2 regions of the Cronobacter sakazakii genome follow, and region 1 is predicted to be linked to the other one. Evidence: predicted binding sites of a transcription regulator. Region 1 holds the regulator's gene; the other holds the start of a gene.
The links. The regulator sigma-54, encoded in region 1, starts transcription at its own class of promoters, with help from an activator protein. The targets are predictions, from matches to a motif close to GTTGGCACANNTTTCGCTNT.
Positions count from the first base shown of each region.

Region 2: the regulator sigma-54 is predicted to act here: its motif matches at 1,979-1,998, upstream of CSK29544_RS06610 (gamma carbonic anhydrase family protein).

Region 1 is NZ_CP011047.1:578,251-584,026, forward strand. It holds gene kdsC (3-deoxy-manno-octulosonate-8-phosphatase KdsC) at 1-191, shown strand, start outside; gene lptC (LPS export ABC transporter periplasmic protein LptC) at 188-763, shown strand; gene lptA (lipopolysaccharide ABC transporter substrate-binding protein LptA) at 732-1,289, shown strand; gene lptB (LPS export ABC transporter ATP-binding protein) at 1,296-2,021, shown strand; gene rpoN (RNA polymerase factor sigma-54) at 2,117-3,556, shown strand; gene hpf (ribosome hibernation promoting factor) at 3,579-3,866, shown strand; gene ptsN (PTS IIA-like nitrogen regulatory protein PtsN) at 3,949-4,434, shown strand; gene rapZ (RNase adapter RapZ) at 4,499-5,353, shown strand; gene npr (PTS phosphocarrier protein NPr) at 5,350-5,622, shown strand; gene mtgA (monofunctional biosynthetic peptidoglycan transglycosylase) at 5,634-5,776, opposite strand, start outside.
Region 2 is NZ_CP011047.1:1,404,440-1,410,215, forward strand. It holds gene tsaC (L-threonylcarbamoyladenylate synthase type 1 TsaC) at 1-94, shown strand, start outside; gene aroE (shikimate dehydrogenase) at 98-916, shown strand; gene CSK29544_RS06605 (DUF1488 family protein) at 913-1,170, shown strand; gene CSK29544_RS06610 (gamma carbonic anhydrase family protein) at 1,146-1,703, opposite strand; rRNA gene CSK29544_RS06615 (16S ribosomal RNA) at 2,180-3,721, shown strand; tRNA gene CSK29544_RS06620 (tRNA-Glu) at 3,800-3,875, shown strand; rRNA gene CSK29544_RS06625 (23S ribosomal RNA) at 4,077-5,776, shown strand, end outside.

The sequences.
Region 1 (5,776 bases):
ATTTAATTGACTGGCCGGTTATGGCACAGGTCGGGCTGAGCGTCTCGGTAGCGGATGCGCATCCGCTGCTCACGCCGAAAGCCGATTACGTCACGCGTATTGCTGGCGGGCGCGGCGCGGTGCGCGAAGTGTGTGACCTTCTGCTGCTGGCGCAGGGCAAACTAGATGAGGCCATAGGGCAATCCATATGAGTAAGACCAGACGCTGGGTCATTATCCTGCTGGCGCTGGCCGCGCTGGTGCTGATTGGCATTAATCTGGCCGATCAGGATGAAAGCGGCCCGACGACGGTAAACAGCAACGAACCAACATACCAGAGCGAACAGTCGAATACGCTGGTCTATAGCCCGGAAGGCGCGCTCAACTACCGCCTGGTCGCACAGCATGTCGAATATTTTTCTGAAGACGGCGTCTCCTGGTTTACGCAGCCGGTGATGACGACCTTCGATACCAATAAAGTGCCGACCTGGTCGGTCAAGGCGGATCGTGCCAAACTGACCAATGACAGGATGCTCTATCTGACCGGTCATGTGGAAGTGAACGCGCTGACGCCCGATTCACAGTTACGCAAAATTACGACCGACAAGGCGGAGATCAACCTGGTCACCCAGGACGTTACCTCTGATACGCTTGTTACTCTTTACGGCACCAGCTTTAATTCCAGCGGCCTGAAAATGCGCGGGAACCTTCGCAGCAAAAATGCCGAGCTGATTGAAAAGGTTAGAACCTCCTATGAAATCCAGAATAAACAAACTCAGCCTTAATCTCGTACTCACCAGTACGCTGCTGGCGGCAGGCTTCCCGGCGTTCGCGCTGACGGGCGATACCGAACAGCCTATTCACATTGAATCTGACCAGCAGTCTCTGGACATGCAGGGTAACGTGGTCACGTTTACCGGCAACGTCGTGGTGACGCAGGGTTCGATCAAAATCAACGCCGATAAAGTTGTCGTGACGCGTCCTGGCGGCGAGAAAGGTAAAGAAGTGATTGACGGCTATGGCAATCCGGCCACGTTCTATCAGATGCAGGACAACGGCAAGCCGGTGAAAGGCCACGCCGCCAAAATGCACTATGAGCTGCAAAACGACTTTGTGGTGCTGACCGGCAACGCCTATCTTGAGCAGCTCGACAGCAATATCAAAGGCGACAAAATCACCTATCTCGTGAAAGAGCAGAAAATGCAGGCGTTCAGCGAGAAAGGCAAACGCGTCACCACCGTACTGGTGCCGTCGCAGCTGCAAAATAAAGACGGCACCTCTCAGGCGCCAGCCCAGAACAAGAGTAACTAAACCCTTATGGCAACACTCATTGCGAAACACCTGGCGAAAGCCTACAAAGGCCGCCGCGTAGTGGAAGATGTCAGCCTGACGGTGAATTCAGGCGAGATTGTCGGCCTGCTTGGCCCGAACGGCGCGGGTAAAACCACGACATTCTATATGGTGGTGGGCATCGTGCCGCGCGACGCGGGCGATATCATCATTGATGATGAAAATATCAGTCTGCTGCCGCTGCACGCCCGCGCGCGTCGCGGTATCGGCTATCTGCCGCAGGAGGCGTCGATCTTCCGCCGCCTGAGCGTCTATGACAACCTGATGGCGGTCCTGCAAATTCGTGACGATCTCAGCACCGAGCAGCGTGAAGATCGCGCCAAAGAGCTGATGGAAGAGTTTCACATCGACCATCTTCGCGATAGCCTCGGCCAGTCGCTCTCCGGCGGTGAACGTCGCCGTGTGGAGATCGCCCGCGCGCTCGCGGCGAACCCGAAGTTTATCCTGCTGGATGAGCCGTTCGCCGGTGTCGACCCGATTTCGGTTATCGACATCAAACGCATTATCGAGCATCTGCGCGACAGCGGCCTCGGCGTGCTGATTACCGACCACAACGTGCGTGAAACGCTGGCCGTCTGCGAACGCGCCTACATCGTAAGCCAGGGCCACCTGATCGCCCACGGCACGCCTGATGAAATCCTGCAGAACGAACAGGTTAAACGCGTATACCTTGGGGAAGAGTTCAGACTCTGATAGGGTAGGGCAACAGGCAGAAACGGCGCGCGACCCGGCGCGCCCTGCTGCACAGGTCTTTTTGACGTTTACACCTGAGGATTTTTGCTCTGAATATGAAGCAAGGTTTGCAACTAAGGCTTAGCCAACAGCTCGCCATGACGCCGCAGTTGCAGCAGGCCATCCGCTTGTTGCAATTGTCCACGCTGGAGCTTCAGCAGGAGCTGCAACAGGCGCTGGAGAGTAATCCCCTGCTTGAACAAACCGACATTCACGACGAAATTGCCACTCAGGAAACGCAGGACAGCGAAGGGCTGGACACCGCCGAAGCGCTGGAGCAAAAAGAGATGCCGGACGAACTGCCGCTTGACGCCAGCTGGGACGAAATCTACACCGCGGGTACGCCTTCAGGCACCGGCACCGACTATATCGACGACGAACTGCCCGTTTATCAGGGCGAAACCACCCAGAGCCTGCAGGATTACCTGATGTGGCAGGTGGAGCTGACGCCGTTTTCCGATACCGATCGCGCCATCGCCACGGCGATCGTCGACGCGGTGGATGATACTGGCTATCTCACCGTGACGGTGCAGGATATTCTCGACGGCATGGGCGACAGCGATGGTGATATCGGCCTCGAAGAGATCGAAGCTGTACTGAAGCGCGTTCAGCGTTTCGATCCGGTCGGCGTCGCCGCCCGGGATCTGCGCGATTGCCTGTTGATCCAGCTTTCGCAGTTTAGCGCCGAAACGCCTTTTCTTGCCCAGGCGCGCCAGATAGTCAGCGATCACCTCGACCTGCTGGCCAACCATGATTTCCGCAGCCTGATGCGCGTTACGCGCCTTAAAGAAGATGTGCTCAAAGAAGCCGTTAATCTGATCCAGTCGCTCGATCCGCGCCCCGGCCAGTCGATCCAGACCGGCGAGCCGGAATATGTTATTCCCGATGTGCTGGTGCGCAAGCATAACGGCCGCTGGACGGTCGAGCTTAACGCCGACAGCATTCCCCGGCTTAAAATCAATCAGCAGTACGCCGCCATGTCCGGCAGCGCGCGCAATGAATCCGACAGCCAGTTCATCCGCAGCAACCTCCAGGAAGCCAAATGGCTTATCAAAAGCCTGGAGAGTCGTAACGACACGCTGCTGCGCGTCAGCCGCTGTATCGTCGAACAGCAACAGGCGTTCTTTGAGCAGGGCGAAGAGTATATGAAGCCGATGGTGCTGGCGGATATCGCGCAGGCGGTCGAGATGCATGAATCCACCATCTCCCGCGTCACCACGCAAAAATATCTGCACAGCCCGCGCGGCATCTTTGAATTAAAGTATTTTTTCTCAAGCCACGTGAACACCGAGGGCGGCGGCGAAGCCTCGTCCACGGCTATCCGCGCGCTGGTGAAAAAGTTGATTGCAGCGGAGAACCCCGCGAAACCCTTAAGCGACAGCAAGTTAACGTCTATGCTGTCAGAACAGGGGATCATGGTGGCCCGCCGTACCGTTGCGAAGTATCGAGAATCTTTATCCATACCGCCGTCAAACCAGCGCAAACAGCTGGTCTGACCCAACCGATAAGGAAGACACTATGCAGCTCAACATCACAGGACAAAACGTCGAAATCACTGAAGCGTTGCGCGAATTCGTTAACACCAAGTTCGCCAAGCTGGAGCAGTATTTCGAAAGGATTAATCAGGTCTATATTGTGCTGAAGGTGGAAAAGGTGACGCAGGTCGCCGACGCCACCCTGCATGTGAACGGCGGGGAGCTGCATGCCAGTTCGGAAGGGCAGGATATGTACGCCGCCATTGACGGTTTGATTGATAAACTGGCGCGGCAGCTCACTAAACACAAAGATAAACTGAAACAACATTAATTGTCCGGGCGTTTCGCTGGGACATCGGCGGCTCGTGGCCCGTGCGGCGAGCCGTCGCACCAGAAAACGCTTAGGTGAAATTATGATGAATAATGATTCGGCTCTGCCATTGAGCAATGTATTAAACCAGGAATGCACTCGCAGCGGCGTACACTGCCAGAGCAAAAAGCGCGCCCTGGAAATTATCAGCGAGCTGGCGGCAAAGCAGCTCAGCCTGCCGCCGCAGGTCGTTTTTGAAGCGATCCTCACGCGTGAGCGGATGGGCAGTACCGGCATCGGCAATGGCATCGCCATCCCGCACGGCAAGCTCGAAGAAGATACGCTGCGTGCCGTTGGCGTTTTCGTCCAGCTCGAAACGCCTATCCCTTTCGACGCCATTGATAACCAGCCCGTCGATTTACTTTTTGCGCTGCTGGTGCCGGCGGATCAAACCAAAACGCATCTGCATACGCTCTCTCTGGTGGCGAAGCGGCTGGCGGACAAAACGATTTGTCGCCGTCTGCGCGCCGCGCAAAGCGATGAAGAGCTCTACCAGATAATCACTGAAACCAGTGAAGAGAATGAATGACCGTGCCGACAGGCACAATCCAGGAGGCGCCGGTTACCCGGTCTGAAGTGTGGAGAAACAGCAGATGGTTCTGATGATCGTCAGTGGACGTTCAGGGTCAGGGAAATCGGTCGCCCTGCGTGCACTGGAAGATATGGGGTTCTACTGCGTCGATAACCTGCCTGTCGTGCTGCTGCCTGAACTGGCGCGCACGCTTTCGGAAAGGCAGATATCCGCCGCGGTGAGCATTGATGTTCGCAATATGCCGGAATCCCCGGAGGTGTTTGAGCAGGCGATGAACAACCTGCCGGACGCGTTCTCTCCGCAACTGCTGTTCCTCGACGCCGATCGCAACACGCTTATCCGCCGCTACAGCGATACGCGTCGTTTGCATCCGCTCTCCAGCAAAAATCTCTCGCTGGAAAGCGCCATCGATGAAGAGAACGATCTGCTGGAGCCGCTGCGCTCGCGTGCGGATCTGATCGTCGATACCTCGGAAATGTCGGTGCATGAGCTGGCGGAGATGTTGCGTACGCGCCTTCTTGGCAAGCGCGAGCGCGAACTCACGATGGTGTTTGAATCGTTCGGCTTTAAACACGGCATTCCTATCGACGCCGATTACGTTTTCGACGTCCGTTTCCTGCCGAACCCGCACTGGGACCCGAAACTGCGTCCAATGACCGGCCTCGATAAGCCCGTCGCGGCGTTTCTCGACCGCCATACCGAAGTGCATAACTTCATCTACCAGACCCGCAGCTACCTGGAACTCTGGCTGCCGATGCTGGAAACCAACAACCGCAGCTATCTCACCGTCGCGATTGGCTGCACCGGCGGTAAACACCGCTCTGTTTATATCGCCGAACAGCTGGCGGATTACTTCCGCTCGCGCGGCAAGAACGTTCAGTCCCGCCATCGCACGCTGGAAAAACGCAAATCATGACCGTAAAACAGACCGTTGAAATCACCAACCGGCTCGGGATGCACGCCCGCCCGGCCATGAAGTTGTTTGAACTGGTGCAGAGCTTTGACGCGGAGGTGTTATTGCGTAATGAAGCGGGCACGGAAGCGGAAGCCAGCAGCGTTATCGCGCTACTGATGCTGGATTCCGCCCAGGGCGGGCATATTGAAATTGAAGCCACCGGCCCGCAGGAAAAAGAAGCGCTGGCGGCCGTCATCGCGCTGTTTAACGCAGGCTTTGACGAAGACTGACCGCCCAGCCCTCAGCGCAGCTTATGCTGCGCCATAAACCCTTCCCCACCGAGCTGGCGCATCTGGCGCAAAATCCACTGCTGACGCGCACGCACGTAGCCTGACGGCGCACTCGCCTTATAGCGCAGCGGGTTAGGCAGCACCGCCGCCAGTA
Region 2 (5,776 bases), 830 kb from region 1:
TGATTTTCCTGTGCTGCATGGCGCAACAGGTGGTCGCCAGAATCCTTCCGAGATCCGTGATGCGCTGACGGGTGAACTTTTCCGACAGGGGTAACGCATGGAAACCTACGCTGTTTTTGGTAATCCTGTCTCGCACAGTAAATCGCCGTTTATTCACCAGCAATTTGCGCAGCAGTTACAGATTGAGCATCCGTATGGCCGCGTGCTGGCACCGCTCGATGATTTTGTGAAGACGCTGGAGGACTTCTTCAGCGCAGGCGGTAAAGGCGCAAACGTGACGGTGCCTTTTAAAGAACAGGCGTTTGCTCGTGCCGATGAACTGACGGAAAGAGCGGCGCTTGCCGGTGCGGTTAATACGCTGAAACGGCTCGAAGATGGTCGTTTACTGGGCGACAATACGGATGGTATTGGGCTTTTAAGCGATCTGGAACGTCTCGGTATGATCCAGCCGCGTTACCGGATCCTTCTGGTGGGCGCAGGCGGCGCAGCACGGGGCGTCTTGTTGCCTCTGCTGTCGCTGGATTGCGCGGTAACTATTACTAACCGCACTTTTGCCCGCGCGCAGGAACTCGCAACGCTCTTTAGTCATACCGGCAACGTTAACGCCGTCGCGCTTGCGGATCTGGTTGGCCATGAGTTCGATCTCATTATTAATGCCACTTCCAGTGGGATTCACGGCGAGATCCCGACTCTTCCGTCTTCTCTGCCCGGTAAAAAAACGGCGTGCTATGACATGTTCTACCAGAAAGGGCTAACGCCATTCCTTTCATGGTGTCAGGCGCAGGGGGCAACGCAACTGGCTGACGGTATCGGGATGCTGGTGGGGCAGGCGGCGCACGCGGTTCTGCTCTGGCATGGCATCCTGCCGGATGTTGTGCCCGTTATTGATAAGCTCAGACAGGAGCTGGCGCAATGAATCAGGCGATTCAGTTCCCTGATCGCGAGCACTGGGATGAACAGCGGCAGGCCGTTTGTTTTCCGGCGCTGGTCAGTGGGATGGTGCTTACCTGTGCTATTGCGCAGCCTGTGCTGGTGGCTCGCTTCTCAGGCACGTCGCCCGAAGAATGGATAGCCGCTTTTCGTCAGCACCGTTGGGATCTGGAAGAAGAGGCTGAGCAGCTGATCGCTGCTCAGGCCGAAGACGATCAGGGTTGGGTCTGGCTCTCCTGAGCCAGATACTCATCTTTCCACTTCACATAGTTGTTCGCCGAGTAGCGCAGCCCTTCGCGCTCGGTATCTTTTAACGGGCGAATCTGTTTTACCGGGCTGCCGAGATAAAGATGGCCGCTTTCCAGACGCCTATTCTGCGGCACCAGACTTCCCGCCCCTATCATCACGTCATCTTCTATAACGGCACCGTCAAGCACGATCGAGCCCATACCGACCAGTACACGATTGCCAATAATGCAGCCATGCAGCATCACTTTATGCCCAACGGTAACGTCTTCCCCAATCACCAGTGGATTACCCTCGGGGTTATAAGAAGATTTATGAGTCACGTGCAATACGCTGCCATCCTGAATGTTGGTGCGCGCGCCAACCGCAACGTAATTAACGTCGCCCCGAATCACTACCAGCGGCCAGATGCCGACATCATCAGCCAGTCTCACATCGCCAATCACCACGCTTGAGCTATCGACCATCACGCGCTGGCCTGTGGTGGGAAAGGTATTTTTATAAGGACGTAACACAGAAGAAGACATAGTCGCCTCGGTTTCTTATCAATCGTAAGAAGACTTTGGTTGGATTCAGGCGGCTGTGCAAGCGCAAATGTGTTTGTTCGTTGAGCAGATCGCGCGGGATCGCAGCAATAAGAATGAAAAAACAGCAGTTGAAAGAAAAGATCGAAAAAAGGGTTGTGCTGAAAACTGAGATCCCTATAATGCGCCTCCATCGAGACGGCAATGTGAAGCACTTCACGAAATGGCCGGCGCGATGAGAGAAAAATCCTGAAATTAAGGGTTGACTCTGAAAGAGGAAAGCGTAATATACGCCACCTCGCGACAGCAGGCTGAATGCCGCGTCGCACCGCTCTTTAACAATTTATCAGACAATCTGTGTGGGCACTCGGGGCACTGATATCTTAACGTCTACGGACGATAAACGAATATCAAGTCTCAAGTGAACAACAGTTAATTCATTACGAACTAACAGTTTAATTCTTTGAGCATCAGACTTTTAATTGAAGAGTTTGATCATGGCTCAGATTGAACGCTGGCGGCAGGCCTAACACATGCAAGTCGAACGGTAACAGGGAGTAGCTTGCTGCTCTGCTGACGAGTGGCGGACGGGTGAGTAATGTCTGGGAAACTGCCTGATGGAGGGGGATAACTACTGGAAACGGTAGCTAATACCGCATAACGTCTACGGACCAAAGTGGGGGACCTTCGGGCCTCATGCCATCAGATGTGCCCAGATGGGATTAGCTAGTAGGTGGGGTAACGGCTCACCTAGGCGACGATCCCTAGCTGGTCTGAGAGGATGACCAGCCACACTGGAACTGAGACACGGTCCAGACTCCTACGGGAGGCAGCAGTGGGGAATATTGCACAATGGGCGCAAGCCTGATGCAGCCATGCCGCGTGTATGAAGAAGGCCTTCGGGTTGTAAAGTACTTTCAGCGGGGAGGAAGGTGTTGTGGTTAATAACCGCAGCAATTGACGTTACCCGCAGAAGAAGCACCGGCTAACTCCGTGCCAGCAGCCGCGGTAATACGGAGGGTGCAAGCGTTAATCGGAATTACTGGGCGTAAAGCGCACGCAGGCGGTTGATTAAGTCAGATGTGAAATCCCCGGGCTCAACCTGGGAACTGCATTTGAAACTGGTCAGCTTGAGTCTCGTAGAGGGGGGTAGAATTCCAGGTGTAGCGGTGAAATGCGTAGAGATCTGGAGGAATACCGGTGGCGAAGGCGGCCCCCTGGACGAAGACTGACGCTCAGGTGCGAAAGCGTGGGGAGCAAACAGGATTAGATACCCTGGTAGTCCACGCCGTAAACGATGTCGACTTGGAGGTTGTGCCCTTGAGGCGTGGCTTCCGGAGCTAACGCGTTAAGTCGACCGCCTGGGGAGTACGGCCGCAAGGTTAAAACTCAAATGAATTGACGGGGGCCCGCACAAGCGGTGGAGCATGTGGTTTAATTCGATGCAACGCGAAGAACCTTACCTGGTCTTGACATCCAGAGAATCCTGCAGAGATGCGGGAGTGCCTTCGGGAACTCTGAGACAGGTGCTGCATGGCTGTCGTCAGCTCGTGTTGTGAAATGTTGGGTTAAGTCCCGCAACGAGCGCAACCCTTATCCTTTGTTGCCAGCGGTTCGGCCGGGAACTCAAAGGAGACTGCCGGTGATAAACCGGAGGAAGGTGGGGATGACGTCAAGTCATCATGGCCCTTACGACCAGGGCTACACACGTGCTACAATGGCGCATACAAAGAGAAGCGACCTCGCGAGAGCAAGCGGACCTCATAAAGTGCGTCGTAGTCCGGATTGGAGTCTGCAACTCGACTCCATGAAGTCGGAATCGCTAGTAATCGTGGATCAGAATGCCACGGTGAATACGTTCCCGGGCCTTGTACACACCGCCCGTCACACCATGGGAGTGGGTTGCAAAAGAAGTAGGTAGCTTAACCTTCGGGAGGGCGCTTACCACTTTGTGATTCATGACTGGGGTGAAGTCGTAACAAGGTAACCGTAGGGGAACCTGCGGTTGGATCACCTCCTTACCTGAAAGATACAACCTCGCGTGCTCACACAGATTGTCTGATAGAAAGTAAAGAAGCAGGGTTGTCTGCGAAAGCGAAGTCCCTTTCGTCTAGAGGCCCAGGACACCGCCCTTTCACGGCGGTAACAGGGGTTCGAATCCCCTAAGGGACGCCACCTGCTGGTAATGAGTGAAAGGCGTTACCGATTGATATCTCAAAACTGACTGTAAAGTCGCGTTTGAGATATTTGCTCTTTAACAATCCGGAACAAGCTGAAAATTGAAACAGACACGCTGCTGTATTTCTCCGTAATAAGAAATGCGCGGTGTGTCAGAGTCTCTCAAACTCGCAGCACGAAGACTTCTTCGGGTTGTGAGGTTAAGCGAACAAGCGTACACGGTGGATGCCCTGGCAGTCAGAGGCGATGAAGGACGTGCTAATCTGCGAAAAGCGCCGGTAAGGTGATATGAACCGTTATAACCGGCGATGTCCGAATGGGGAAACCCGGTGCACTTCGGTGCATCATCGTTAGCTGAATACATAGGCTAACGAGGCGAACCGGGGGAACTGAAACATCTAAGTACCCCGAGGAAAAGAAATCAACCGAGATTCCCCCAGTAGCGGCGAGCGAACGGGGAACAGCCCAGAGCCTGAATCAGCTTGTGTGTCAGTGGAACGGTCTGGAAAGGCCGGCGATACAGGGTGACAGCCCCGTACACGAAGGCACACAGGCTGTGAGCTCGATGAGTAGGGCGGGACACGTGATATCCTGTCTGAAGATGGGGGGACCATCCTCCAAGGCTAAATACTCCTGACTGACCGATAGTGAACCAGTACCGTGAGGGAAAGGCGAAAAGAACCCCGGCGAGGGGAGTGAAACAGAACCTGAAACCGTGTACGTACAAGCAGTGGGAGCCTTCGTAAGAGGGTGACTGCGTACCTTTTGTATAATGGGTCAGCGACTTATATTCTGTAGCAAGGTTAACCGTATAGGGGAGCCGAAGGGAAACCGAGTCTTAACCGGGCGTTAAGTTGCAGGGTATAGACCCGAAACCCGGTGATCTAGCCATGGGCAGGTTGAAGGTTGGGTAACACTAACTGGAGGACCGAACCGACTAATGTTGAAAAATTAGCGGATGACCTGTGGCTGGGGGTGAAAGGCCAATCAAACCGGGAGATAGCTGGTTCTCCCCGAAAGCTATTTAGGTAGCGCCTCGTGAACTCATCTCCGGGGGTAGAGCACTGTTTCGGCTAGGGGGCCATCCCGGCTTACCAACCCGATGCAAACTGCGAATACCGGAGAATGTTATCACGGGAGACACACGGCGGGTGCTAACGTCCGTCGTGAAGAGGGAAACAACCCAGACCGCCAGCTAAGGTCCCAAAGTCATGGTTAAGTGGGAAACGATGTGGGAAGGCCCAGACAGCCAGGATGTTGGCTTAGAAGCAGCCATCATTTAAAGAAAGCGTAATAGCTCACTGGTCGAGTCGGCCTGCGCGGAAGATGTAACGGGGCTAAACCATGCACCGAAGCTGCGGCAGCGACGCTTATGCGTTGTTGGGTAGGGGAGCGTTCTGTAAGCCTGCGAAGGTGTGCTGTGAGGCATGCTGGAGGTATCAGAAGTGCGAATGCTGACATAAGTAACGATAAAGCGGGTGAAAAGCCCGCTCGCCGGAAGACCAAGGGTTCCTGTCCAACGTTAATCGGGGCAGGGTGAGTCGACCCCTAAGGCGAGGCCGAAAGGCGTAGTCGATGGGAAACAGGTTAATATTCCTGTACTTGGTGTTACTGCGAAGGGGGGACGGAGAAGGCTATGTCGGCCGGGCGACGGTTGTCCCGGTTTAAGCGTGTAGGCTGACTTTCCAGGCAAATCCGGAAAGTTAAGGCTGAGGCGTGATGACGAGGCACCACGGTGCTGAAGTGACAAATGCCCTGCTTCCAGGAAAAGCCTCTAAGCATCAGGTAACATCAAATCGTACCCCAAACCGACACAGGTGGTCAGGTAGAGAATACCAAGGCGCTTGAGAGAACTCGGGTGAAGGAACTAGGCAAAATGGTGCCGTAACTTCGGGAGA